Linked DNA regions of Mesorhizobium shangrilense. The protein of the gene in region 2 binds, or shares a complex with, the protein of the main gene of each other region. Links are inferred from orthologs where the notes say so. Each region holds a gene or a part of one and is shown on either strand. Other genes may lie near its edges. The genes, in order: PD284_RS11660 and uvrB.

What was found.
Region 1: the proteins of uvrB (region 2) and PD284_RS11660 are in contact, whole or in part, in a crystal structure (PDB 7EGT), measured with the Thermus thermophilus proteins. The link is inferred for Mesorhizobium shangrilense from one-to-one orthologs. Residues at the interface, in WP_096411307.1 of Thermus thermophilus: Glu23, Leu25, Arg26, Asp27, Gly28, Glu29, Arg30, Phe31, Arg55, Glu326, Asp327, Phe328, Glu379, Ser382, Gln383, His398, Gly400, Arg401; in WP_096412145.1 of Thermus thermophilus: His654, Arg656, Phe657, Gln666, Asp668, Glu669, Lys680, Arg681, Leu682, Ser683, Lys685, Tyr686, Ala687.

Annotation. Positions count from the first base shown.
Region 1 is NZ_JAQGPN010000001.1:2,402,277-2,417,676, forward strand. The notes cover bases 4,933-8,156. They hold PD284_RS11660 (ATP-dependent helicase), read right to left. Parts: upstream 7,776-8,156; coding sequence 5,133-7,775; downstream 4,933-5,132. Other genes in these bases: PD284_RS11655 (CPBP family intramembrane glutamic endopeptidase), read right to left, coding at 4,933-5,016; PD284_RS11665 (glyoxalase superfamily protein), read left to right, coding at 8,079-8,156. Outside these bases: PD284_RS11620 (aminopeptidase P family protein), read right to left, coding at 1-660; PD284_RS11625 (hypothetical protein), read left to right, coding at 876-1,055; PD284_RS11630 (50S ribosomal protein L11 methyltransferase), read right to left, coding at 1,062-1,934; PD284_RS11635 (SCO family protein), read right to left, coding at 1,978-2,556; PD284_RS11640 (hypothetical protein), read right to left, coding at 2,591-2,749; PD284_RS11645 (CreA family protein), read left to right, coding at 2,904-3,395; PD284_RS11650 (LbetaH domain-containing protein), read left to right, coding at 3,432-4,064; more of PD284_RS11655, read right to left, coding at 4,108-4,932; more of PD284_RS11665, read left to right, coding at 8,157-8,651; PD284_RS11670 (acetamidase/formamidase family protein), read right to left, coding at 8,682-9,593; PD284_RS11675 (OmpA family protein), read right to left, coding at 9,751-10,290; PD284_RS11680 (L,D-transpeptidase), read right to left, coding at 10,287-10,961; PD284_RS11685 (DMT family transporter), read left to right, coding at 11,044-12,258; PD284_RS11690 (TMEM43 family protein), read left to right, coding at 12,384-13,562; PD284_RS11695 (dienelactone hydrolase family protein), read left to right, coding at 13,667-14,542; PD284_RS11700 (cupin domain-containing protein), read left to right, coding at 14,560-15,072; PD284_RS11705 (hypothetical protein), read right to left, coding at 15,088-15,400. UniProt on the Escherichia coli protein: A helicase with DNA-dependent ATPase activity. Unwinds DNA duplexes with 3'-5' polarity. Translocates on single-stranded DNA with 3'-5' polarity. Initiates unwinding more efficiently from a nicked substrate than double-stranded DNA.
Region 2 is NZ_JAQGPN010000001.1:2,004,797-2,013,231, forward strand. Bases 936-4,613 are described here. They hold uvrB (excinuclease ABC subunit UvrB), read left to right. Parts: upstream 936-1,239; coding sequence 1,240-4,413; downstream 4,414-4,613. Other genes in these bases: PD284_RS09840 (Kazal-type serine protease inhibitor domain-containing protein), read left to right, coding at 936-1,091; PD284_RS09850 (DUF922 domain-containing Zn-dependent protease), read left to right, coding at 4,496-4,613. Also shown: PD284_RS09835 (accessory factor UbiK family protein), read right to left, coding at 1-331; more of PD284_RS09840, read left to right, coding at 558-935; more of PD284_RS09850, read left to right, coding at 4,614-5,104; PD284_RS09855 (class I SAM-dependent methyltransferase), read left to right, coding at 5,271-5,897; ATP-dependent Clp protease adapter ClpS, read right to left, coding at 5,964-6,269; PD284_RS09865 (hypothetical protein), read left to right, coding at 6,411-7,388; PD284_RS09870 (DUF1344 domain-containing protein), read left to right, coding at 7,770-8,012; PD284_RS09875 (NAD-dependent epimerase/dehydratase family protein), read left to right, coding at 8,146-8,435. UniProt on the Escherichia coli protein: The UvrABC repair system catalyzes the recognition and processing of DNA lesions. A damage recognition complex composed of 2 UvrA and 2 UvrB subunits scans DNA for abnormalities.

The DNA.
Region 1 (15,400 bases), 400 kb from region 2 along the record:
CGTGTGTGGTACGTCCGATCCACGGATGTTGAAGGCCCAGGCGATCGACGACGGATCGGTGAGCACGACGTGCGTGGCGCCATCCTTTGCGACGGCCTGAGCCAGTCGCTGCAACTTCTGCTTCGCCAGTTCCCCGGCAAACTTGGCCGGGTGGATCTCGACGCGCCCGAGCGGCGGCGACGGCTGATCCTGCCACAGCTGATCGATCGGGTTGCTCGGCACGGGAACGAGAGTCGAGCCGATCTTCTCGGCGGAAGCGGCCAGCGCTTTCACGTCGCCGATGGTGAGCAGCCACGGATCGAAGCCGATGCGAAGGCCCTTGCCGAGGTTTTCCTGGATCCAGGCGGCGGGTGGCGTGTCGATCAGGCTGGCGACCGTGAACACGTTCATATCCACCTGCTGGCGGACCTGCAGTTGGTAGCGCCCGTCGACGAAGATGACCGCGCGGCCGGCGAGCACGATGGCGACGCCAGCGGAGCCCGAAAAGCCCGTCAGCCATTTCAGCCGCTCCGAGCGCGCCGCCACATATTCTCCCTGATGCTCGTCCGACCGCGGCACAACGAACGCGTCGAGGCCATTGGCCACCATCCAGTCGCGCAAGGCCGCAACGCGGGGTGCGCCGACCGACGGATCGCCCTCGGAATCGAATGTCTGGAACATGGGTAGAGCCTCGTGAAATTGTGCGCGGGACGGTAGCGTTGCGGGTGCACGGATGCAATCGGTTCGCACCGCCTGTGGACGGCTTGCTACGCGCCCCGGAGGGCCATGCAAAATCGCAGGAGCGGGCATGCACAACCCTGACTTCAAATCAGGGTGCGAATGCTTACTCTATGGTTGTGGAGGAGATCATCTTTGATCCTGACAACGAGATCGAAATGTCCACCAAGAACCGCTTCTTCCGTAACGCCCTCAATGCCTTCATAGCCGTCCGTGAGCGTCAGGCGGCAGCCTATGTCAACGGCGTGCTGCTGTCGCTCGACGACGAGACGCTTGCCCAGCATGGCTATGTGCGCTCCGAGCTTGCGCGCCGTCCGACGCGCTATTCGATGTACTGAGACCCGTCACCGTTTCAGGTGGATCGTCACCCAGCCTTCGCGGTGATCGGTCCTGACGTGGCGGAAACGCTGGCCGACATAGGCCGATACCACCGCATCGCGCTGCCGATCGAGGATGCCTGACAGGATCAGCGATCCGCCGCCGGACAGGTGGCGCGACATGTCCGGCGCCAGCCCCATCAAGGGGCGCGCCAGGATGTTGGCGACGATGAGGTCGAAGGGCGCGCTGGCGGCGAAGGCTGGATGATGGAAGCCGGGCGCCGTGACGGCGCGCACCAGATCCGTCACGCCGTTCAGCGCCACGTTCTCGGCCGCGACCCGGGTGGCAACCGGATCGATGTCGGTGGCGAGCACCGGAATGCGGGCCAGCTTGGCGACGGCGATCGCCAGGACCGCGCTGCCGGTGCCGAGGTCGAGGGCGTTGCGCGGATTTTCGCGCTTCATCACCCTTGAGAGCATGTCGAGGCAACCGGCGGTGGTGCCGTGATGCCCGGTTCCGAAGGCCAGGCCGGCCTCGATCTCGATCCCGATGTCGCCGATGCGGCGCTTGTCGCGGTCATGCGCGCCGTGAACGAGGAAACGACCCGCACGGACAGGCTTCAGCCCTTCGAGTGATTTCGTCACCCAGTCGATGTCTTCCAGGATTTCGCGGTCGATGTCCTGCGGCAGACCTATCTCGCGCAGCGTCCGCTGCATCCGCTCTTCGATGTCGTGAGTCCCGCCAGGATCGTAGATCGAGACCTCGTGCAGATCGCCTGCCTCATCGATCTCGTGGATGAGCAGCGGCAGCCCGTCCTCTTCGAAGACCTGCTCAAGTGCGTCAAAGGCGCGCCGGGCATCGGCGCCCTTCAGGGCGAGGAACAATCGCGTCTGCGGCATCATATGAAATCCAGGCGGAACGGCCGGCGGCGTTTTGCGGCCTTCAGCCTTTTGCCGCGAGGCGCTTCAACTTTGCAACGGCCGTGTCGCGGTTTTCCTCATAGGCGATGGTGCCGGCGAAGTCGCCTGCGCCATTGAGGAGCACGACGGACGCAGTGTGGTCCATGTTGTATTCGCCGCCGCCGAGATCGACCTTGCGCCAGAATATGCCGAAGGATTTCGCCATGGCGAAGACCTTGTCCGGTTCGCCGGTGATGCCGGTGATGCGGTCGGAGACGTTGGTGACGTAGTTCTTCATCACCTCCGGCGTGTCGCGCTCGGGGTCGATGGTCACGAAATAGGCGCGGATGTCCTTGCCCTCGTCGCCGAGCTGCTTCAGCCAGCCATCCATCTCGACGAGCGTCGTCGGGCAGACTTCCGGGCAATGGGTGAAGCCGAAGAAGATCGCGCTCGGCTTGCCGCGAAAGGCCGCTTCCGTGATCGGCGCATTGGTATGGTCGGTCAGCGTGAAGGCTGCGCCATAGGGCTCGCCGCTGTTCTGCCGGCGATACCAGTCGAAAGTCAGGAAGCCGACGCCTACCGCCATAAGGACGAGAATGCCGATGAGGATCGATCGCATCATGAAAATAGGTTCCGACTTGCGCTTCGGCGGGGTTCTAGAAGCACCAGGACAGGCCGGATTCGATCAAGGCGCGGAAGATGCCGGCGTCGTTGTCGATCCAGGCGGCAAAGGTCGCACCCGTGGCGGCCGCAAGGACGACAACGGCAAGGATGATCCGGGAGACAGTCTGTGCCGGTGTGCTGGTGCCCAACATGCCTTCTATCTAGCCCGTCTGGGTTCTTTGCAAAAGTAGCCACTCTGTCGCGAGGACTGCACATTGTCGTGGGCGCGGGGCGGCGGATCGGTATCGCATTGCGGCCGTTGTTCCCAATCACCAAGTGAGATGCATGCAAATTCTGGAGACGCAGATGCGCCGAATCGCTTCATCCTTCGCCTTCGCGGGCCTTTTCGCCGCCGCGATCATGCCGGCCGCGGCCCAGGAGGTCGGCAAGGTCGGCGTCGACTGGCTCGGCAACGACATCATCATCGAGGCGGTCAAGGATCCGGAAGTGGAGGGCGTCACCTGCCACGTTTCCTATTTCGATCGCGGAGTGATCGACCGGCTGCAGAAGGGGAACTGGTTCGAGGACCCCTCCGATTCCTCCATTTCCTGCCGGCAGACTGGGCCGATCTCGATCGGCGACATCGACCTCAGCGAAGAAGGCGAAGAGGTCTTCAAGCAGGGGATCAGCCTGATCTGGAAGAAGCAGGTCGTGAACCGCATCTACGACAAGGCCAACGAAACGCTCATCTACCTCTCGCATTCGCGGCAGGTGCAGGACGGCTCGGCGAAAATGTCGATCACCACCGTGCCGCTCTATGGGCAGCAGGTGAACTGGAAGAACGGCAAGCCGGGCTGACTTGCCGCGTCGATGCCGGCGGCGTAAAGCCGGCGCATGGACGATCCCGCCGATCTGAGGTTCAAGGACCCCGAGCCGCGCGCGCATCCCACGGCGGAGCTGAAGTCCTGCCGGCTGGGAAGATTTGCCGCGATCGGCGAGCGCGTCATCCTGCGCGAGGTGACGGTCGGCGATTTTACCTATTTCGAGCGCCACGCCGAAGCCATCTACACGACCATCGGAAAATTCTGCTCGATTGCCGCAGACACGCGCATCAACGCGCTCGAACACCCGGTGGAACGGCTGACCACACACAAGGTGAGCTATCGGCCGAACGAATATTTTCGCTATCTCGGCGTCGACCAGGGCTTCAGGCAGCGGCGGCAGGCGAAGGCGGTTGTCATCGGTCACGACGTGTGGATCGGGCATGGCGCCGTCATCCTGCCCGGCGTCACCATCGGCAACGGTGCGATCGTTGGTGCCAATGCCGTCGTCCGGCGCGATGTGCCGGCGTATACGATTGTCGCGGGTGTGCCTGCGCGCGCGGTGCGAAGACGGTTTTCGGAGGAAATCAGCGCCAGGATTGAGGCGCTGGCCTGGTGGGACTGGCCGCTGGACAGACTGGCGGACGCCATCCCAGACATGCAGGCCTTGCCGATCGAGGCTTTTCTGGACCGCTGGGGCGAATAACCGCCGCGGGGAACCTTGGAGGTCTGCCGGCTGCGAACGACCGTCAGTTCCGGGTAGTCGAGGTCCGGTCGGTTGTCGCCCTGCCGGGCTTGTCCCAATCGGCGATGGCGGGCTCGATATAAAAATGCTTCCGCAACTGGTGGCGCGTGGCCCAGGTGATCGCCGCGATGAGGATCATCAGCAGCCAGCTGATCGGCGCCATGCGGATGTCCTCGGTGCCGCCGAGCCACCAGACGTCGGGCTGGTAGACGAGCAGGTCGGTGCGGCGCAGGAAAACCTTGAACCCGAGCAGGCCTGCATGAACGCCCATGGAGCAGGCGATGGAGCCGGTCGCGATGTAGGTGATCGCAAACAGTGAGCCCAGCAGCCATAGCCCGAACAGCAGCCCGCCGACATCCCAGAGCGTCCACGCGTCCTTGTAGGAGATCAGATGGGTCACGGAGAAGATCGCCGACCCGATGACCACCGCCCAGAAGCCGACCCAGAACGTGCCGTTGTATCTCAGGTGGCGCATGACGAAGGCGCGGAAGATCATCTCCTCGGTATAGGCGAGGACCACGACCACCAGCAGCGCGGTGATCGTCTTGCGGAGCAGAGTGAGCGAGAAATTCGCCCAGGCTTCCTGCGACCACGAGACATAGCCCATCCAGCTGAGAAGGGCATAGGCAATGATCATCAGCAGGACGGCCTGGACCCACATCGCCGCGAAACCGGCCAGGGCGCGGCCGAAATTGGCGTTGTAGGGCTTCATGAAGACGAGTGGCCCGCCGCCGCGCCTAGCCGCGAAACCGATCAGGAACGGGATGATGATGACGAACAGCCCGACCTGTCCGACGCCCCTCGTGTCCGTCAGTGACACGCCGGCGCCGGACCAGCGCAGCACGAGTTCGACTGCGGCGCAGACGACGAAGATGAGGGCGAGAAGGCCGAAAATACTGCGATAGCGCGACAAAGGAGGGTCCGGGGGAAATGTCCAGATGGATGTTTGCCGGGGTTGGCTAACCGATGGCGTCCCCAAAGTCCACTCACGCGGATGTGTGCGGAGCGACGTGACGACGGGGAGAAAGTTCACACGGCGGTGACGAACCCGTCGAGCACCTTCTTCTGGCCGGCCTTGTCGAAGTCGATGGTGAGCTTGTTGCCTTCGATGGCCGATATGTTGCCGTTTCCGAACTTCTGGTGGAACACGCGGTCGCCGACATGGAAGGCGGACGGAGTGTCGGAGACGGATTTCGCGACCAGCTCGCCATCGATGGTGCGGCCCTTCACCGAGCCGCGGCCGGCGCCGTAGCCGGAATCGGTTTCGCCATAGCCGATGCGCTCGACTTGGTGGCCGGAGCGCGAGCCCCAGTTGCGGTCGGTCGCCTCCGTGCGGTTCGCCTGGGCGCGAGCCCAGCCGGGCGTCGAATAGCTGTTCGAGAAGGACTTTTCGCCGACCGAATCGAAGCGCGAGGCCCCGTAGGGGTTCTGGCGGCCCGGTTCGCGGAAGCCGCCGCGGCCAGATCCGCCATAGGAATTGCCGTAGCCACCGTAGGAGGAGCCGCCCTCGCTGATTTCGACATGGGCCTCGGGAAGCTCATCGAGGAAGCGCGACGGGATGGTCGACTGCCAGAGCCCGTGGATGCGGCGATTGGAGACGAACCAGAGGTGCAGGTTCTTCTTGGCCCGGGTGAGGCCAACATAGGCGAGGCGGCGTTCCTCCTCCAGACCCGAACGGCCGCCTTCGTCCAATGCGCGCTGGTGGGGAAACAGGCCTTCCTCCCAGCCGGGCAGGAAGACCGTCTCGAATTCCAGGCCCTTGGCCGAATGCAGCGTCATGATGGACACGGCGTCCATATCCTCGTTCTGCTCGGCGTCCATGACCAGCGCGACGTGCTCGAGGAAGGAGCGCAGCGACTCGTATTCCTCCATGGAGCGGATCAGCTCCTTGAGGTTTTCGAGCCGGCCCGGCGCCTCGGCCGAGCGGTCGTTCTTCCACATGTCGGTGTAGCCGGACTCCTCCAGGATGATCTCGGCGAGCTCGGTGTGGGGTTTGGTGTCCAGCATCTCCTGCCAGCGGGCGAAGTTGGCCGCGACCTCGCGCAGTGCTGCGCGCGGCTTCGGCTTCAGTTCGTCGCTCTCGGCGAGGTTGGCGGCAGCGGCCAGCATGGGGATGCGCATGGCGCGCGCGGTATCGTGGATCTGGCGGATGGTCGCTTCGCCGAGGCCGCGCTTCGGGACATTCACGATGCGCTCGAAGGCGAGGTCGTCCGCGCCTTGCGCGACCACGCGGAAATAGGCCATCGCGTCGCGGATCTCCTGCCGCTCATAGAAGCGGGGGCCGCCGATGACGCGGTAGTTGAGGCCCATGGTGACGAAGCGGTCTTCGAACTCGCGCATCTGGAACGAGGCGCGCACCAGGATCGCCATGTCGTTCAGATTGTGCCCGCTGCGCTGCAGCGCCTCGATCTCCTCGCCGACCGCGCGCGCCTCCTCCTCCGAATCCCAGGCGGCGTGGACATTGACTTTCGGGTCGTCAGGCGAGGGGTGCTCGGTGAACAGCGTCTTGCCGAGACGGCCCTCGTTGTGGGCGATGAGATGCGAGGCCGCGCCCAGGATATGGGCGGTCGAGCGATAGTTGCGCTCCAGCCGGACGACGGTGGCGCCCGGAAAATCCTTGTCGAAGCGCAGGATGTTGTCGACCTCGGCTCCGCGCCAGCCGTAGATCGACTGGTCGTCGTCCCCGACGCAGCAGATATTTACGCTCACGGCCGAGCGCTTGCTTCGCTCGCTGGCCTCCGCGGGGGCGGGCGAAACATCGCCCGGCGCGCGGTCGCGCGCTCGGCCTTCGGCCTGGGAGTTGGCGCCGCCCGCCGATTTCGATCGCTGCGCGAGCAGCCGCAGCCACATGTACTGCGCGGTGTTGGTGTCCTGGTACTCGTCGACCAGGATGTACTTGAACTTGCGGTGGTACTCGGCGAGCACGTCCGGTTGCGCGCGGAAAATTCGGATCGGGTGGCAGAGCAGGTCGCCGAAGTCGCAGGCGTTCAGCGTCTGCAGGCGGTCCTGGTAGGCGGCGTAGAGTTCGCGGCCCTTGCCGTTGGCGAAGGAGCGGGCGTCGCCCTCGGGGATCTCCTTGGGCCCCAGGCCCTTGTTCTTCCAGCCGTCGATCATGTTGGCGAAGGTGCGGGCCGGCCAGCGCTTGTCGTCCAGCCCCTCAGCCTGGATGAGCTGCTTCAGCAGGCGAATGACGTCGTCGGTGTCGAGGATGGTGAAGCCCGACTTCAGGCCGGCTAGTTCGGCATGGCGGCGCAGGAGTTTTACACCGATCGAGTGGAAGGTGCCGAGCCACGGCATCCCCTCGACCTGCTCGCCGACCAGCAGGCCAATGCGCTGTTTCATCTCGCGCGCCGCCTTGTTGGTGAAGGTGACGGCCAGGATCTGGCTCGGATAGGCGCGACCGGTGGCGAGGATGTGGGCGATGCGGGTGGTGAGCACGCGCGTCTTGCCGGTGCCGGCTCCGGCGAGCACGAGCACCGGGCCTTCCGTCGTCTCGACTGCGAGCCGCTGCTCGGGATTGAGGCCCTTCAGGTAGTCGGGCGGAGTGTTGTGGCCCTGCCGCGCGGCGAGCGCTCGGGCGGCTATGCCGGACGCGGGCGCGCGCGGAGCCTCGCCGCCGCGGGGCGCGGGCTCCTCGTCGAAGAAGGGCATATCGTTGGGGAATCCGGACATCTCTCGCGAATGTAGTGATTCGAGGTCAAAAGGCCAGCTTCGTCTATGGTTTGTTCTCGAAGTCAATGCGAGCCTGTGGATCGTTGCACGATCACCGCCGGGCGGGTCCGCGCCTTGACGCGGCCGGGCGGCAGTGCGAGTTTTCCGGCGACGGCCGGATGCGGCCGGCAGCCCGCGCTCCCAAAGAGCATGGCGAACGCATCCAGATGACCACGTCTTTCCCCGATCCATCCGGACCGATGGGCGCGACGGCAATGCGGGCGCTGTGCGGCACGTCCATCGGCGGCGAAGGATTGGAACGACATGCGGACTTTTCGGGACGCGAAGGCGATGGCGAAAGCCATGCGCGAGGCCTTGGGCATCAAGGGACTGACCGTCTCGCACAGCGAGGCGCTGGAGGTCGTGGCGCGGCAGTTCGGCACGGAGAGCTGGAACGTGCTGGCGGCGAAGATCGAGAGTGAGGAAGCGGACGGGCAGGAGAGGGCGGCACACGGCGCGGAGCCCGCAATCGCCTTCACGCAGCCGGTGCCGATCCTGCGCATCTTCGACGAGGACAAGGCGCGGGAATTCTACGTCGGCTGGCTAGGCATGGAGATCGACTGGGAGCACCGCTTTGCTCCCCAGATGCCGCTCTACTGCCAGGTTTCGCTCGGAGGCATGAAGCTGCACCTCAGCGAGCATTCAGGCGACGCCAGTCCGGGCGCAACCTGCCTGGTCTACATGGAGGGCGTCGAGGCCTGGCAGAAGCAGCTGGTCGGCAAGCCCTACAAATACAACCGGCCGGGGCTCGAGCGGCAGGACTGGGGGCTCGAATGCACCGTGATCGACCCGTTCGGCAACCGGATCAGGTTTCTGGAGGCAAGGACCGGCGATTAGGGCGGGAAAGCGCCGAGACGGCCCGGGCCGTCAGCGCTTCGGCAGCCATTTCTTCTCGATGCGGCACGCCATCGTGTAGGCCGGATCGAAGACGTTGCCGACGTCGTAACGGACGACCTGTCCCATGAGATGGCTGGCGGCTGCAGGGCTCAGGCCGTAGTCGCCCGTCAACCAGTTGAACATGTCGGTCGTGGCGTGCTGCAGCGCCTGGTCGAGCGGCCTCGCATTGCCGATCGAGAAAATGTCGGTGGCGTTTTCGCCGCGCGGCCACACGAGATTGCGGCCCTTCTCGACCGTCAGGCGCACCTCGACCTCGAAGCAGGTCTCGATGCCGGTCCCGACGATCTCGCCGTCGCCCTGGGTGGCGTGGCAGTCACCGAGGAAGAACAGCGCGCCGGGCACGGCGACGGGGAACCAGACCGTCGCGCCGGGGCAGAAGCCCCGGTAGTCCATGTTGCCGCCGTTCTCGGCGCTGGTCGCGGTGGAGAACGCCTGCCCATAGGCGGGCGCGACGCCGAAGCAGCCGATCATCGGCTCGAGCGGCAGCACGAATTCCTCGAGGCCCGGCACCGCCGGATCCGGCGTCACCGTCAGCGCCTGCCGGTCGATCCGCCAATTCACCTTGTCGCGCGGCGGGAGGCCTCGAACGAACTCCGGATCGACGACGTTGGCGGCCAGCGAGGCGCGGGTCCAGCCCGTAGCCCGGATCGGCGTCATTCGGACGATCTCGACCTTCAGCGCGTCGCCCGGCTCGGCCCCGGTCACGAAGATCGGGCCGTTCATCGGGTTCGGCTCCGGGGCGCGCTGCACGCCGTCCTTGTCGAAGCCGTGGGCGTCGATTGTCTCGGTGATGACGGTGTCGCCCGAAGCGATGGTGAGGGCGGGGGGCAGGGTGCCCAGTACATTCGACCAGGCGGTGGCGGTGAAGCTGTGCGTTGTCATGGCGCAAGGCGTAGCCGAGCACCTGCGACCCGACAAGGCTTCATGGCGCTCCGTTGGTAGTCCAGGCAAGACAAAAGATACTGGCTCACCAACGCGGTCGCCCAGATCGGTGCGGCACCAGGGCCCGGGCAAAGTGATGCCCGAGCCCGTAAGGCCCTCAGGTGTCGCGGACCGTGCGCAGGTTGGCGACGACGCGCCTGTTCTGCACCTTGCACGACCGTTCGCTGCAGTTGCGGACCTCGCGGTCCTTGCCGTAGCCCTTCGCCCACATGCGGGCCGGATCAACGCCGGCGGTGGCGAGATAGCTCATCACCGCGTCTGCGCGCTTCTGGGACAGCGCGACCTGAGAGCCCGATCCGCCGGAATCGTCAGCGAAACCCTGCAGTTTGATGAGCCATTTCGGGTTCTGGTTGAGCCACGCGGCCTGGCTGTCGAGCGTCGCCTTGGCGACCGAGTCGAGGGCAGCCGAGTCCGCGGTGAAGTAGATGCGGCGGCCGACATTGAGGATGAAGTCTTCCTCGGTGCCCGCCTGCATCTTCTCGAAGCCGGGGGCGGGCTGGTTGGTCTCGTTCGGTGTGGTGGAAACCGGGGGTGGCGGTTCCTCCGCCGACGGATTCATGGCGGTGGTCGTCGAACAGGCAGCGACAAGGGCGAGCAGCCCGGCGGTTGCGAGAAGGCGGAGCGCGGCGAACCTCATTGCGGGGCTCCCGCATCCAGATCGGCCAGCGCCTGCGAGCGGTCGGCCTGGTCGGCGATGTGCGGGAGCACCTGGGTCGCGGTGCCGATGGGGCAACGCTGGTAAAGGTCGATCACGTCCTCGTTGAACATGCGGATGCAGCCGCTGGAGGCGTCCGTGCCGATGCTCCAGGGCTGGATGGTGCCGTGGAAGCGATAGCCGGTGTCGGCGCCGTCACGGTGCAGATAGAGCGCGCGTGGACCAAGCGGGTTGCTGGGCGACCCGCCCGCGACCGATTCCGGAAGATCGGGATTGCGCTGTCGCATCGCCGGCGGCGGCGTCCATTTCGGCCACAGCGCCTTGCGGTCGACGGTGGAGCGGCCGAACCACTTGAAGCCTTCCTTGCCGACGCCGACGCCGTAGCGGATAGCCGTCTTGTTCTCCATGATCAGGTAGAGGAAGTGGTGGCGGGTATCGACGACGACGGTTCCGACCGGTTCGCTCGAGTAATACTTGACCACCTGCCGGCGCCATTTCGGGTTGACCTTGGAAAAATTGGTCTTCCTGTAGGTGAAGCCGTTGTCGGCGGCTGTACCGCTAAACCAGTCCTTGGCGGCGGCGCTCGCTTCACCTGCATGCAAGACGGCAGCCGCAATCCCGCCAAGCACGACTTCCCTGCGCGACAACAACATCGGATTTTCCCCTCAATCTGGTGCAGACCATAAATGAGCCGATTGCGAGATCAAGCGCCGCGACAAAACTCTCGACAGGAAGGTGCGGCCGCTCGCGGTCGCACAGACATCTGCACCATTCGAAAGCGTTTCTTGTTCATTAAAAGCGCGGGCGAGAAAGGGTATCCGTGGCAAAGTCAAACGGCAGATCGATACTGGGCGACGCAAGGCGGGCGACCCGAATCAGCTTGTCGAGGGTGATCCGGTCGATGATCCGTCTTGCGAAATGCGGCTCCGGGGCGTCCCGCCAGCGGAAGCCGAACGGCTGGATCGACCGCACTCCATCGCTGGCGCTATCGGGCCGGGCCGCCGGATGCTGGAAGGCAGCGCGCGGTTGGAACTCTCCGGCTGGCGCTTGTACTTGGAGCACGCTTCGACATTGCATATTGCGCATGATGGATTGAGGTCCGCCTGGCTCGGCATTGGCCTGATGGCAGTGGTTTCGCTGGTCGTTCCCTCGGTCGACGGCATCGCCAAGCACCTCAGCGCCGACCATTCGCCGCTGTACGTCAGCTGGGCCCGCTACTCGGTGGCCTGCGCCATCGTGCTGCCGCTGGTCGCAGCGCGCTTCGGGTGGAGGGTGTTTCCGGGGGAGCAGCTCGGCGTGCATGTCTTGCGCACGGTGCTGATGATTACCGCGATGACCTTCTATTTCCTCGCCATCTCCTTGATTCCCCTGGGAAATGCGATCACCGCGTTTTTCGTGGGGCCGATCGTGGCCATGGCGCTCGCGGTGGTGTTCCTGCGGGAGCCATTGACGCTGGTGAAGGTCGCAAGCCTTGCGCTGGCTGTCTTCGGCACCCTGGTCATCGTCGGGCCCAGCGGCGGTGCGGTCGATCTCGGCCTCGTGCTCGCTCTGGTTTCTGGCGCTTGCTTCGGGCTCTACATGATCGCAGCGAGGCTTGCGTCGCAGGCCAGCGATCCGTTGAAGACGCTGGCCTTCCAATGCGCGCTCGGCACGCTGATCCTGACACCGCAGGCGGTTTGGACGTGGTCCACACCCGGCCTGGACGAACTCGGGCTCTTCCTGGCGCTGGGCATCATTTCGGCCGCCTGCCACATCCTCGGCATCCTGGCCTTCCGCTATGCCGAGGCGTCGACGCTGGCCCCACTGGTCTATCTTGAACTGATCGGCTCGGTCGCCATCGGCTATCTCGTGTTTGGAGACGTTCCGGGCGTCGCCGTCTGGATCGGCGCGGCGGCCATCGTGCTGGCCGGGCTGATCCTGCTGAAGCAAAACCGGCGCAAGACCGCCTAGCTTTCAGGTTGAAGCACACGGCGCAGGCGCGATCGCGGAATTGCCCGCCTGACGCCTTTTCCCCAAAACGCTTTCGTGTCTATTGGCGTGGGGGCCGCCGAGGCGAAGGCTGGTTGGGGAAACAGATGGGCGACACATTCACCGTGACCACGCGGACGTCGTGGTTCGCACGGCTCAAGGATTCGGTGATAGGCGTTCTGGTGGGGCTGCTGCTCCTCGCCGGAATGGTCTTCCTGCTGTTCTGGAACGAGGGCAGGGCGGTGCAGACAGCGCGGTCGCTGGCCGAGGGAGCCGGCGTCGTCGTTTCGGTCACGGCCGATAGCGTGGACGCTGCGAACGACGACAGGCTGGTGCATGTGTCCGGCAGCGTCACCACCGACCACACGCCGGCCGATCCCACCTTCGCCATCGCAGCCGAAGGGCTGAGGCTCGAGCGCCGCGTCGAGATGTACCAGTGGCAGGAAAAATCCCAGTCGAAGACCGAGGACAAGCTGGGTGGCAGCCAAGAGACCGTGACGACCTATTCCTACTCCAAGGGATGGGACGATTCGCCGGTGGATTCCTCCGATTTCCAGAAGCCCTCTGGCCACGAGAACCCGCCGATGGAGATCATCGGCCAGGATTTCCAGGTGCCGGCGGCGCGGCTCGGCGCCTTCGAACTTGATCAGGGCATCATTGCGATGATCGGCGGCGACAAGCCGCTGGCGATCGCGCCCGACCGGTCGGCCGCGATCGATGCCGCATTCGCCGGGGACAAGCGCGTCAGCGTCCTCGAAAACCGCATATATCTGGGCAGTGATCCGGCCTCGCCGGCGGTCGGCGACTACCGCATCTCGTACCGGCTCGTGCCGGCGGGACCCGCTAGCCTGATCGGCAGGCAACAGGGCGACGGCTTCGGCACCTACCAGACGGAGGCCGGCGACGAACTGCTGATGGTCGAGGCCGGCACGGCATCGCCCGCGCAGATGTTCGCCGACGCCCAATCCGCAAACAACCTGATCACGTGGGTGATACGGACGGCAGGGCTGATCTTCCTGTGGGTCGGGTTCGCGATGATCATGGGCCCGCTCGGGGTGGTGGCGGCGGTCATTCCGCCGCTCGGGAAACTGATCGACTTTGGCGCCGGTCTCGTGGCGCTGCTCCTCGCGATCCTTGTCGGGACCGTCACCATCGGGATGGCGTGGTTCTGGTATCGTCCGCTGCTCGGCGCAGCGATCATGGCTGGCGGGCTGGCCGTCGCCTACGGGCTCGGCCGGCTCCGGCGCGCGCGGGGAAATGCGCCGGCGGCAGCGCCGGCCGCCTGAGCGCGAAAAACACGTCGCGGTGGGGGCGCGGCATTCACCCTTGTGTGATTGGACCGGGCAGCATCGCTCCCTATCCTCCCCGAGGGCCAAACCGGAGGAGTGACATGACGCGACCTCAGATCACCCAGGCGATGATCGACGCCTATGACGAATACACCCATCTGACGCTCGACCGCCGCGGGTTCATGGAGAAGCTGAGCAAACTGGCCGGCTCGGGCGCGGCCGCCGCGGTGATCGCGCCGATGCTTGCGGCCAACAGCGCCCAGGCCGCGATCGTGGCGGAGGACGACGCGCGCGTGAAGGCGGAAGACGTCACCTATGCCGGCGGAGAGGGCGAGATGAAGGGGTATCTCGTCACGCCCGCCGACGCGACGGGCAAGCTCGGCGCTGTGATCGTCATCCACGAGAACCGCGGACTGAACGCGCACATACGCGATGTCGCGCGGCGGATGGCGCTGGAGGGCTTCGTCGCGCTCGCTCCGGACTTTCTCTCGCCGCTGGGCGGCACCCCTGCCGACGAGGAGAAGGCGCGCGAGATGTTCCAGCAACTCGATGCCGCCAAGACGGCGGCGAACGGCGTCGCGACGATCGCGTTCCTGAAGGGGCTCGACGCCTCCAACGGCAAGGTCGGCGCGGTCGGTTTCTGCTGGGGCGGCGGTACGGTGAACGCGCTTGCGGTCGCGTCGCCGGATCTCGCGGCCGGCGTCGCCTATTACGGGCGGCAGGCAAATACCGACGATGTGCCGAAGATCGAGGCGGCGCTGCTGTTGCACTATGCCGGGCAGGACGAGCGTATCAACGCCGGTATCGAGGCGTATCGCAAGGCGCTGGAGGAGGACGGAAAGGAATTCACCATCCACATCTATGACGGCGCGCAGCACGCCTTCAACAATGACACCTCCGAAGCGCGCTACAACAAGGAGGCAGCCGACCTCGCCTGGGAGCGCAGCGTGGCGTTCTTCAAGGAAAAGCTCGGGTAGAAGGTCCGAGACCGATCTTGTCCAGCCCCCAGCTTCATCACTTCCGGCCCTCGAACGGCATGCCCAACAACAATCTTCCGCTGATTGTGTGGAAGGGCGGGTTACCGGTCGAGGCGCGCAACGGCCAAGCCGCGTGCGCGCTCTACCAGATGAACGGATGGGGAGGCACGTGGGTGTACACCGTCTACCCATTCTGGCATTTCCACGCCAAGGGACACGAAGTGCTGTCGTGTGTCTCGGGGACGGCGAGGATCGGGTTCGGCGGCGACGACGGGATCGTCGCCGATGTCTCGGTCGGCGACGTGGCCATTGTGCCGGCCGGCGTGGGGCACAAGAAGCTGTCGGCGTCGCCCGGATTCCAGATGGCCGGGGGCTATCCGCCAGGGCAGCAGGGCGACATCGTGAGGCCGGGCGAGATGTCGGACGCCGAGATCGCAGCGGCAATCGGCAAGCTGGCCCTGCCGGAGACCGACCCGATCAGCGGGAAGGAGGACGGGGTGGTCGAGTTCTGGCGACGGGCGGCGGGCTGAGCCGCGCGCCTGTTGCTACAGCGACAGCGTCGCCTGCCTGATCCATTGCAGCCGCTTGGCCGGCACCAGTCCGAAGTTGTAGTAGTTGACGCCGGTGGCGCCCGCGTCGATCGCGGTCTCGCTGACTTCGGCGAGTTCTTCCGGACCTGTCATCTCCGGATGAAAGAGCCTGAAGCCCGCGCCGAGAAATTTTTTGGGACCGATGGCGCGGCGCATGTCGGCGATGCCGGCGACGGTGGACGTCGGTGCGCCGTAGAGGCACAAGAGCAGCCCGTCGCAGGCTCTGGCGACTTCCTCGAGGTCGAGGCCGGCATACCAGGTGGAAGCG
Region 2 (8,435 bases):
ATTTCTTGGGAGCGGCCCGGCTGGATCGCTTCGCGGCGGCCTCCGGCGCGTCCGCACCCGGGGCTTGCGCGCTTCCCTGCTGCGCCGCGAGTTGCGCCTCGAGCGCATCGATGCGCGCGGCGAGCTTCTGGTTTTCCGCACGGGCCTTGGCAGCCATCTCGCGAACCGCCTCGAACTCTTCCCGCTGGACGATGTCCATCGAGTTGAGCATGCGCTCCGCCTGCGCCCGGAAGGCCGTCTCCACCTCACGGCGGACGCCCTGGGCCGCGCCGGCGGCGTCGGTCATCAGTTTCGCGAATTCGTCGAGAATGCGGTTGGGTCCGTTCGACATGGGGCGTACTCCGAAAGCTCACTTCGAGGTAGGCAAGCAGGCGGCGGAATGCAAGCGGAAACCGGCCGCTGCGACCCGCGCCGGAAGCGCGCTCGCCGATGGCGGAACCAGCGTGCGCCGATGTCGGTTGTGGGCAGAAGCTTGCAACGGCTGGTATTGATTCTGCAGCGGGAATCGCGAGGATCGAGCCAGGGACGAGCCGAGCTTTCGCGGAGAGAAGGGTCACATGGGATTCCTGCCATCGATACGGGCGCGCACGCGCGCGCTGCTCCTGTTCTTCGTCGTCGCCTTGTCCGCCTGTACGGTGGTCGTGGACGATGACGCCGGCCCGATCCGGCCCGGCCCCGGACCCATCTGCACCCGCGAATACGACCCGGTCTGCGCACAGCGCGGCGGCGATCGCCAGACCTTCGCCAATGCCTGCATGGCCGACCGGTCTGGCTACCGAGTCGTCAGCCGCGGCGAATGCCGGCGCGGCGGCGGCGTTGGGGGCGGGCGGTTCTGCACCCAGCAATACGATCCGGTCTGCGCGGAACGTCGCGGCAATCGCCAGACGTTCGGCAATTCCTGCCTAGCCGAGCAGGCCGGCTACCGCATCGTCAGCGACGGCGAGTGCCGGCGCGGTGGCGATCGCGATCGCTTCTGCACCCGCGAGTATGCGCCGGTCTGCGCGCGCCGCGGCGGCCAGATAAGAACGTTCCCGAACTCCTGCGAGGCGGATGTGGCCGGCTTCAGGATCCTCCGCGACGGACCCTGCTGACGGTTGGGCTCGGACCGGCGACCGAGGCGGCGGGGCGGCTCTGCACAACGCTGCTCCTGCCAGCCTGTTGTCAGGAGCCGCCGCGCGTGCGCCGCCGATCGCGCGCCCCGCCCTTTCCATTCGCGTCGGCTGTGACCATATTCGGCCCATGGCCGACTCCGACAAGAAACCTGCGCCGTCGAAGACGACGCGCGACGAACGCCCGCGGCGCAGCCGCGGCAGTCCTGTGACGGATTACCTCGATGCGTCCGAGCCGCTGCATCGGCCCGGCCTCGGCGAAGCGCCGCAGGCCGAACTCTCCGGTACGCCGCTGACCGGCTCGATCTCCGACTGGGCCGAGCAGATTTCGCGCGAGGCGGAGCGGGAAGGGCGCCAGGCAATCTCCCCCCTCGAGGGGGAGGTGTCGCCGAAGGCGACAGAGGGGGTAACCTCAGAAGATAACGGCAAGAAGCGCGCGGCCGCGGGGACCCCATCCAAGTCTTCGAAGCGCATCCCCGAGCGCTCATCCGCCCCGACCAAGACCGCTCGCGGCACCTCGATGGGCGGCGCAGCGACGGCGCGCGAACGCGCGGCGGCCGGCCTCAATCCGGTCGCCGGCCTCGACATCGACCTGGAAGACGCCGAGACGCTGACCAATTCCGGCGTGACGGCGACCGTTGCGGCGCTGTCGGCCCTGATCGAATCCGGCAATCCGCTGCACAAGAACGGCAAGCTGTGGACGCCGCACCGTCCGGAGCGCCCGGAGAAGTCGGAAGGCGGCATCGCCATCCAGATGGTGTCCGAATTCGAGCCGGCGGGCGACCAGCCGACGGCGATCAAGGACCTCGTGGAAGGCGTCAACAATGCCGACCGCACGCAGGTCCTGCTCGGCGTCACCGGCTCCGGCAAGACCTTCACCATGGCCAAGGTGATCGAGCAGACGCAGCGTCCGGCGTTGATCCTGGCGCCGAACAAGACGCTGGCCGCCCAGCTCTACGGGGAGTTCAAGAACTTCTTCCCGGACAACGCGGTCGAGTACTTCGTCAGCTACTACGACTATTATCAGCCCGAGGCGTACGTCCCGCGCACCGACACCTTCATCGAAAAGGAATCGTCGATCAACGAGCAGATCGACCGGATGCGCCACTCGGCGACGCGCTCGCTGCTCGAACGCGACGACGTCATCATCGTCGCCTCCGTCTCCTGCATCTACGGTATCGGGTCGGTCGAGACCTATACGGCGATGACGTTCCAGATGCAGATCGGCGACCGGCTGGACCAGCGCCAGCTGCTCGCCGACCTCGTCGCCCAGCAGTACAAGCGCCAGGACGCGAACTTCGTGCGCGGCTCGTTCCGCGTGCGCGGCGACACCATTGAGATCTTCCCGGCCCACCTGGAGGACCGCGCCTGGCGCATCACGCTGTTCGGCGACGAGATCGAGGCGATCACCGAGTTCGACCCGCTGACCGGGAGCAAGACCGGCGAGCTGAAGAGCGTCAAGATCTACGCGAACTCGCACTATGTCACGCCGCGCCCGACACTGACGCAGGCCGTCAAGTCGATCAAGGAAGAGCTCAAGGGCCGCCTCGCGGAACTGGAGAAGGCCGGCCGGCTGCTGGAGGCCCAGCGGCTTGAGCAGCGCACCCGTTTCGACATCGAGATGCTCGAGGCGACCGGCTCCTGCGCCGGCATCGAGAACTATTCGCGCTACCTGACCGGGCGTCAGCCGGGCGACCCGCCGCCGACCCTGTTCGAGTACATTCCCGACAACGCGCTAGTCTTCGTCGATGAAAGCCACGTCACCATTCCGCAGATCGGCGGCATGTACCGGGGCGACTTCAGGCGCAAGGCGACGCTGGCCGAGTATGGGTTCCGGCTGCCGTCCTGCATGGACAACCGGCCGCTGCGCTTCGAGGAGTGGGACGCCATGCGGCCGCTGTCTGTTGCGGTGTCGGCGACGCCGGGCGCCTGGGAGATGGAGCAGTCCGGGGGCGTGTTCGCCGAGCAGGTCATCCGCCCGACCGGGCTGATCGATCCCCCCGTCGAGGTGCGGCCGGCCAAGACCCAGGTCGACGACGTGGTCGGCGAGATCAACGAGACGACGCGCAAAGGCTATCGCACGCTCGTCACGGTGCTGACCAAGCGGATGGCCGAGGACCTGACCGAGTACCTGCACGAGCGGGGCGTACGCGTGCGCTACATGCACTCCGACATCGACACGCTGGAGCGCATCGAGATTCTTCGCGATCTGCGACTCGGCGCGTTCGACGTGCTGGTCGGCATCAACCTCCTGCGCGAGGGTCTCGACATTCCGGAGTGCGGCTTCGTCGCCATCCTCGACGCCGACAAGGAAGGTTTTTTGCGCTCCGAGACTTCGCTCATCCAGACCATCGGCCGCGCGGCGCGAAACGTCGACGGCAAGGTGGTGCTCTACGCCGACAACATCACCGGCTCGATGGAGCGGGCGATGGCGGAGACCAACCGCCGCCGTGAGAAGCAACTCGAATACAACGCCGCCCATGGCATCACGCCGGAAAGCGTGAAGAGCCGCATCGCCGACATCCTGGACTCGGTCTACGAGAAGGACCACGTGCGCGCCGACATCACCGGCTTCGCCGAGGATCAGGGCGCGATGATGGGCAACAATCTGAAAGCCCACCTCGAGGCCCTCACGAAGCAGATGCGCGATGCCGCCGCCGACCTCGACTTCGAGAAGGCGGCGCGGTTGCGCGACGAGATCAAGCGCCTGCGCGAGATGGAACTCGCCATCTCCGACGATCCGATGGCGCGGGAGGTGGAGGGGCAGAGCCCGGCCAGCGGTCGCGAAAAGGGCAAGCACAACAAGGGCGTCGCGAAGCATCGCACGGCCGAGGAGCAAGAGCGCTTCCGCAAGATGGACGAGGCGCGGACGGCCGAAGAGGCAGCCAAGGTGGCCCGGCCGAACATGTTCCGAAAGCCGGAACTGGACGAGATGGGCCGCGCCGGCGACTACGCTGCGCCTGCGGGTCGCGGCGGCAAATCGCTCTTCGAGAAACCGTCCCTGGACGACATGGGACCGGGCACCGACGCTGTGGCGCCGGCCGGCGCCGTCTCGCGCTCCCTCTTCAAGAAGCAGTCGGCCAAGGAGGCGCATGGCGCCGACTACGGCATGACGGGTTCATCGGACAAAACCCTGTTCCGCAAGAACTCGCTGGACGAGATGACGGTACGGCGCACCGAGCAGCCGGTCGAAGGCGTCAAGCCCATCAAGCGCGCGCAGATCGGCATTGGATCGTACGAGGATCCGGCTGACCAGAAACGCAAGGGGCGCACCAAGGGGAAGACCGGACGCCCGGGACATTGACCGTTGCAGGCAACGTCGGGTTGCTCCGCTGTCCGGCATTCGCTAGTGCTCGAACCGGACCATCCGCAATTCGAGGACAGGCGTGAGGAATCGTCAACGGCTCGGGCTCCTGAGTATCGCGCTTGGGTGCCTGTCTTCCCCGGCCGCTGCCGCCGAGTGGCAGGCAACCGAGGTCGTCAAGACCTACTCCATCGCGGGTGCGACGGGCCAAGAGCTCTATGCCTCGATCGGCGAGCGCGGGCCGACCGTCGGCAAGTCGGGTGGCCGGACGATCGCGCACACCACCTTCGATCTGAAATGGTCGCGCAAATATGTCCCGCAGGCCGACGGCAGTTGCCGGCTCGTCTCGGCAAAGCCGTGGATGACGATCACCTACACGCTGCCAAAGCCCTCGGCCAAGCTGCCCGCCGGGACGCGCGAGAGGTGGGCAACCTTCATCGACGGCCTGCAGCGGCACGAGAAGGTGCATGGCGACCATATGAAGGAAATGGTCGACCGGATCCTGGCGACGACGGTCGGCGTGACGGTGCCGAACGATCCGAAGTGCCAGAAGATCCGCCAGCAGCTCCAGCAGCCGCTGTCCGAGGCGTCCCTGGAGCAACGCCGCCGCAGCGCCGAGTTCGACCGCGTCGAGATGAGCGACGGCGGCAACGTGCACCGGCTGATCCTGGGGCTCATCAACGGCGATTGAGCCGCATCCGCAATGCGCCGCAGGCAGGGGCGGAGCACGAAAACGTGTGTTAGACCCGCCTCAGCAATGTCGCCAAAAATCTCGCAGACAATCGTAGAGGGTGGTAGCGTTGCGCTCGCTGGGCGGTGTCGCACACATACTGCCCCAATCAAGTTTAGGCGATTTCATGAATACCCCGGATGCTGGCGGCCGGCCCCATTGGGACGACGTCTATGCCCGCAAGGACGAGGCCGAGGTCAGCTGGTTCGAGGAGGTTCCCGAACTTTCGCTCGAACTCATCGCCGCGACTGGCGCACGGCCTGATGGGCGCATCGTCGACATTGGTGGCGGTGCGTCGCGGCTGGTGGATTGTCTCCTCGACCACGGCTTCACGGACCTGACGGTGCTGGACCTGTCTCCCAAGGCGCTCGCCCAGGCGCGCTCGCGTCTCGGCGGACGGGCGGACCGGGTGACATGGATCGCTGCCGACGTGACCTCCTGGACTCCTCCGATGCAGTACGAGGTCTGGCACGACCGGGCAGCCTTCCATTTCCTTACCGACGCCGACGACCGCTGCCGCTATGTGAAGACCCTCGAAGCGGCTCTGTCGCCCGGGGGCCACGCGATCATCGCGACCTTTGCGCTCGACGGTCCCGAAAAGTGCAGCGGACTGCCGGTCGCCCGCTACGATCCGGAAGGACTCGCGGAGGCGCTCGGTCCGGGCTTCCGCCTGGTCGAAGCCCGCCGCCACGTTCATGAAACGCCGTGGGGCTCCACCCAATCCTTCCAGTCCAGCCGTTTCGTCCGCAGCTGAACCGGCCCTTGGGCTGAGCTTTCATCGCGCCGCCGGTACGATGAATTCACGTCGCGAGCCCGTCACTCACTCTTCCGGTTCGGTCGTGAACAGCAGCGGATAGCCGGCTGCCTTGCCGGCGTCGGTGGCACGGGTCGCTTTGGTCTCCGCGACGTCCCTGGTGAAGACGGCGACGACGCAGACGCCGCGACGGTGCGCGGTGATCATGACCCGATAGGCCTGGTCCTCGCTCAAACGGAATTCCGCCTTGAGCACGCGGACGACGAACTCGCGCGGCGTAAAATCGTCGTTGACGAGGATCACCTTGTGCAGCTTCGGCCGCTGGGTCTTCGGCTTTGCCCGGGTCTGGGGTCTGAGCTCGATGCCGGCCATCAGACGTCACTCCGATGAGGACGGCATCGTCGCACGGAACGCCGTATTGGTCCATTGTCGCCCGGCAGTGGTCGCGCCGACCGAGGTGACGCCGCCCGAAAGTCGCGATATTCCTTTGCTGACCGCGCCGAGGAGGCAAGCATGGATACGCAGGATTTCATGCCGAACGAAACCGTGCTGGCCCGCATCCGCGCCGATATCGAAGCCTATGAAGCCGAGCGCCAGACGACGCGGCGCAACGCTGCGATACGCGTGCCGGCCTACCTGATTTCCATCATCGTCATCGTTGTCATTCTGGCGCTCGCCCTGAACAGCTTCGCGGACCCCAACGAGCAGTGGGTCTCGGCGCTGCACGTCTTTCTCTATGTCGGCGGGCTTGTGGCCCTGTTCGTCGCCTACAGGTCGGCAACGAGCCCCGTTCGCCGGCTGCAGACCTCCTTCCGTGCAAGACTGCTGCCCACCATCTTCAGCTTCGTCGACGATCTGAAGTATCAGAAGGGCGCGACGCCGGCATCGGCGGCTCGCCTGCCGAAGGACACGATCGGCGACTTCGACCGCATCACCTATGACGATGAGATATCCGGCGCCTGGCAGGGCTTCGGCTTCGAGATCTACGAGGCCGTGTTCTCGCAGCGCTCGGTCAAGGCGCCGTCAACGGTCTTCCGCGGCGTGGTGGTGGCGCTCGAAACCGAGCGCGCGTTTCCGGGCGTTCTCGTCGCGACGCGCAAGGCGAACCGGGTGAGTTCCTTCTTCCACGGCATATTCGGGAACGACCTCCAGGAAATCCGGAGCGGCGTGGACGTGCTCGACTCGGCCTATGATTTCAGGACGGACAATCCCACCGCGGCGCTGCCGCTGGTGACCGGGCGGATGGCGCAGGCGCTGCAATGGCTCGGCGAAGCCTGGCCGGAGGAGCCTGCGCGCATCGCGCTCAAGGATCGCGACGCGTTCCTGCTCTTGCCCCAGTCCAAGAACTTCTTCGAACTTCCGGATGTCTCGCTGCCGCTCGACTACAAGTCGCATGTCGTGCCGATGATCGCCGATCTTGCCTCGCTGCTGGCGACCGGTGCGCTGGTGCGCCGGATCGGCGATGCCGATGCACGCCCGGAGCGATCCTGACCCCTCTCGGTTGCCCCGGGCGGCGCGGAACCTCACGCCTGCAACATTTTCTGTTGCACTTCGTGATCGAGTTCTTCTCGAAACAAGGCGAGCGTGGGGCTCGCGACCCAGCGCGCCACATTCCCCGCAGAGGCAGGAAGGGACGGGCTTTCAAGCCGGCTTCGCGCCGATGCTTCGACGGCTGCAAATCAGCCGAAACAGCCCGGACCGTCCGAATGTGACGAAAATAAGCCTATGAAATCATTTATCAATTTCATCCTTCGTGATTTGAAGGCCCCCTCTTTCGTGGCCTATCTCCGGGTCGTTCGCCGGGCACTTCCGCAACTCCCCCGCAACGAGGCGCCCGGACGGACAAGCTTAAAGAAACGAGGAGTACTCTTCATGAAGAAGTTTCTAGCCACGACCGCCGCCACGCTCGCCCTGATCGGAGCCGCCTATGCCGGAACCGTCGAAGGCGTGGTCCAGTCGGTGGATCCGGCGACCCGGACGATTACCCTCGAAGACGGCAAGAGCTTCGTGGCGCCTGAAGGCACAGCCGTCGACGGCTTGGCCGCAGGCTCCAAGATCAAGGTGACGGTGGACGACAGCACCGGCAACGTCACCGCGGTCGAAACCGCCTCCTAAACGCAGCTTGCAGGTGCGAAGGGCCGGCCGTCGCGCCGGCCCTTTTCGTCGGGCATTGCGCGACAGCGCATGCAACTCCTGTCACAATTGCTCATTATGCCGGGTAAGGACCGACCGGAGAGGGGACGATTCGATGAAGATTGCTGTGCTTGGTGGCGACGGCTTCATTGGCTGGCCGACCTGCCTCAACCTGTCCGACAAGGGCCATGAGGTTCACATCCTCGACAACCTGTCGCGGCGCTGGATCGACACCGAGCTGGGCGTCCAGTCGCTCACCCCGATGGACTCGATCCAGGAGCGGACGCGCATCTGGTACCAGGAGACCGGCCGGCGCATCCATTTCCACCTCATCGACATCGCCCGCGACTACGAGGTGCTGAAGCAGTGGCTGGCCGAGTACCGCCCCGAGGCGATCGTCCATTT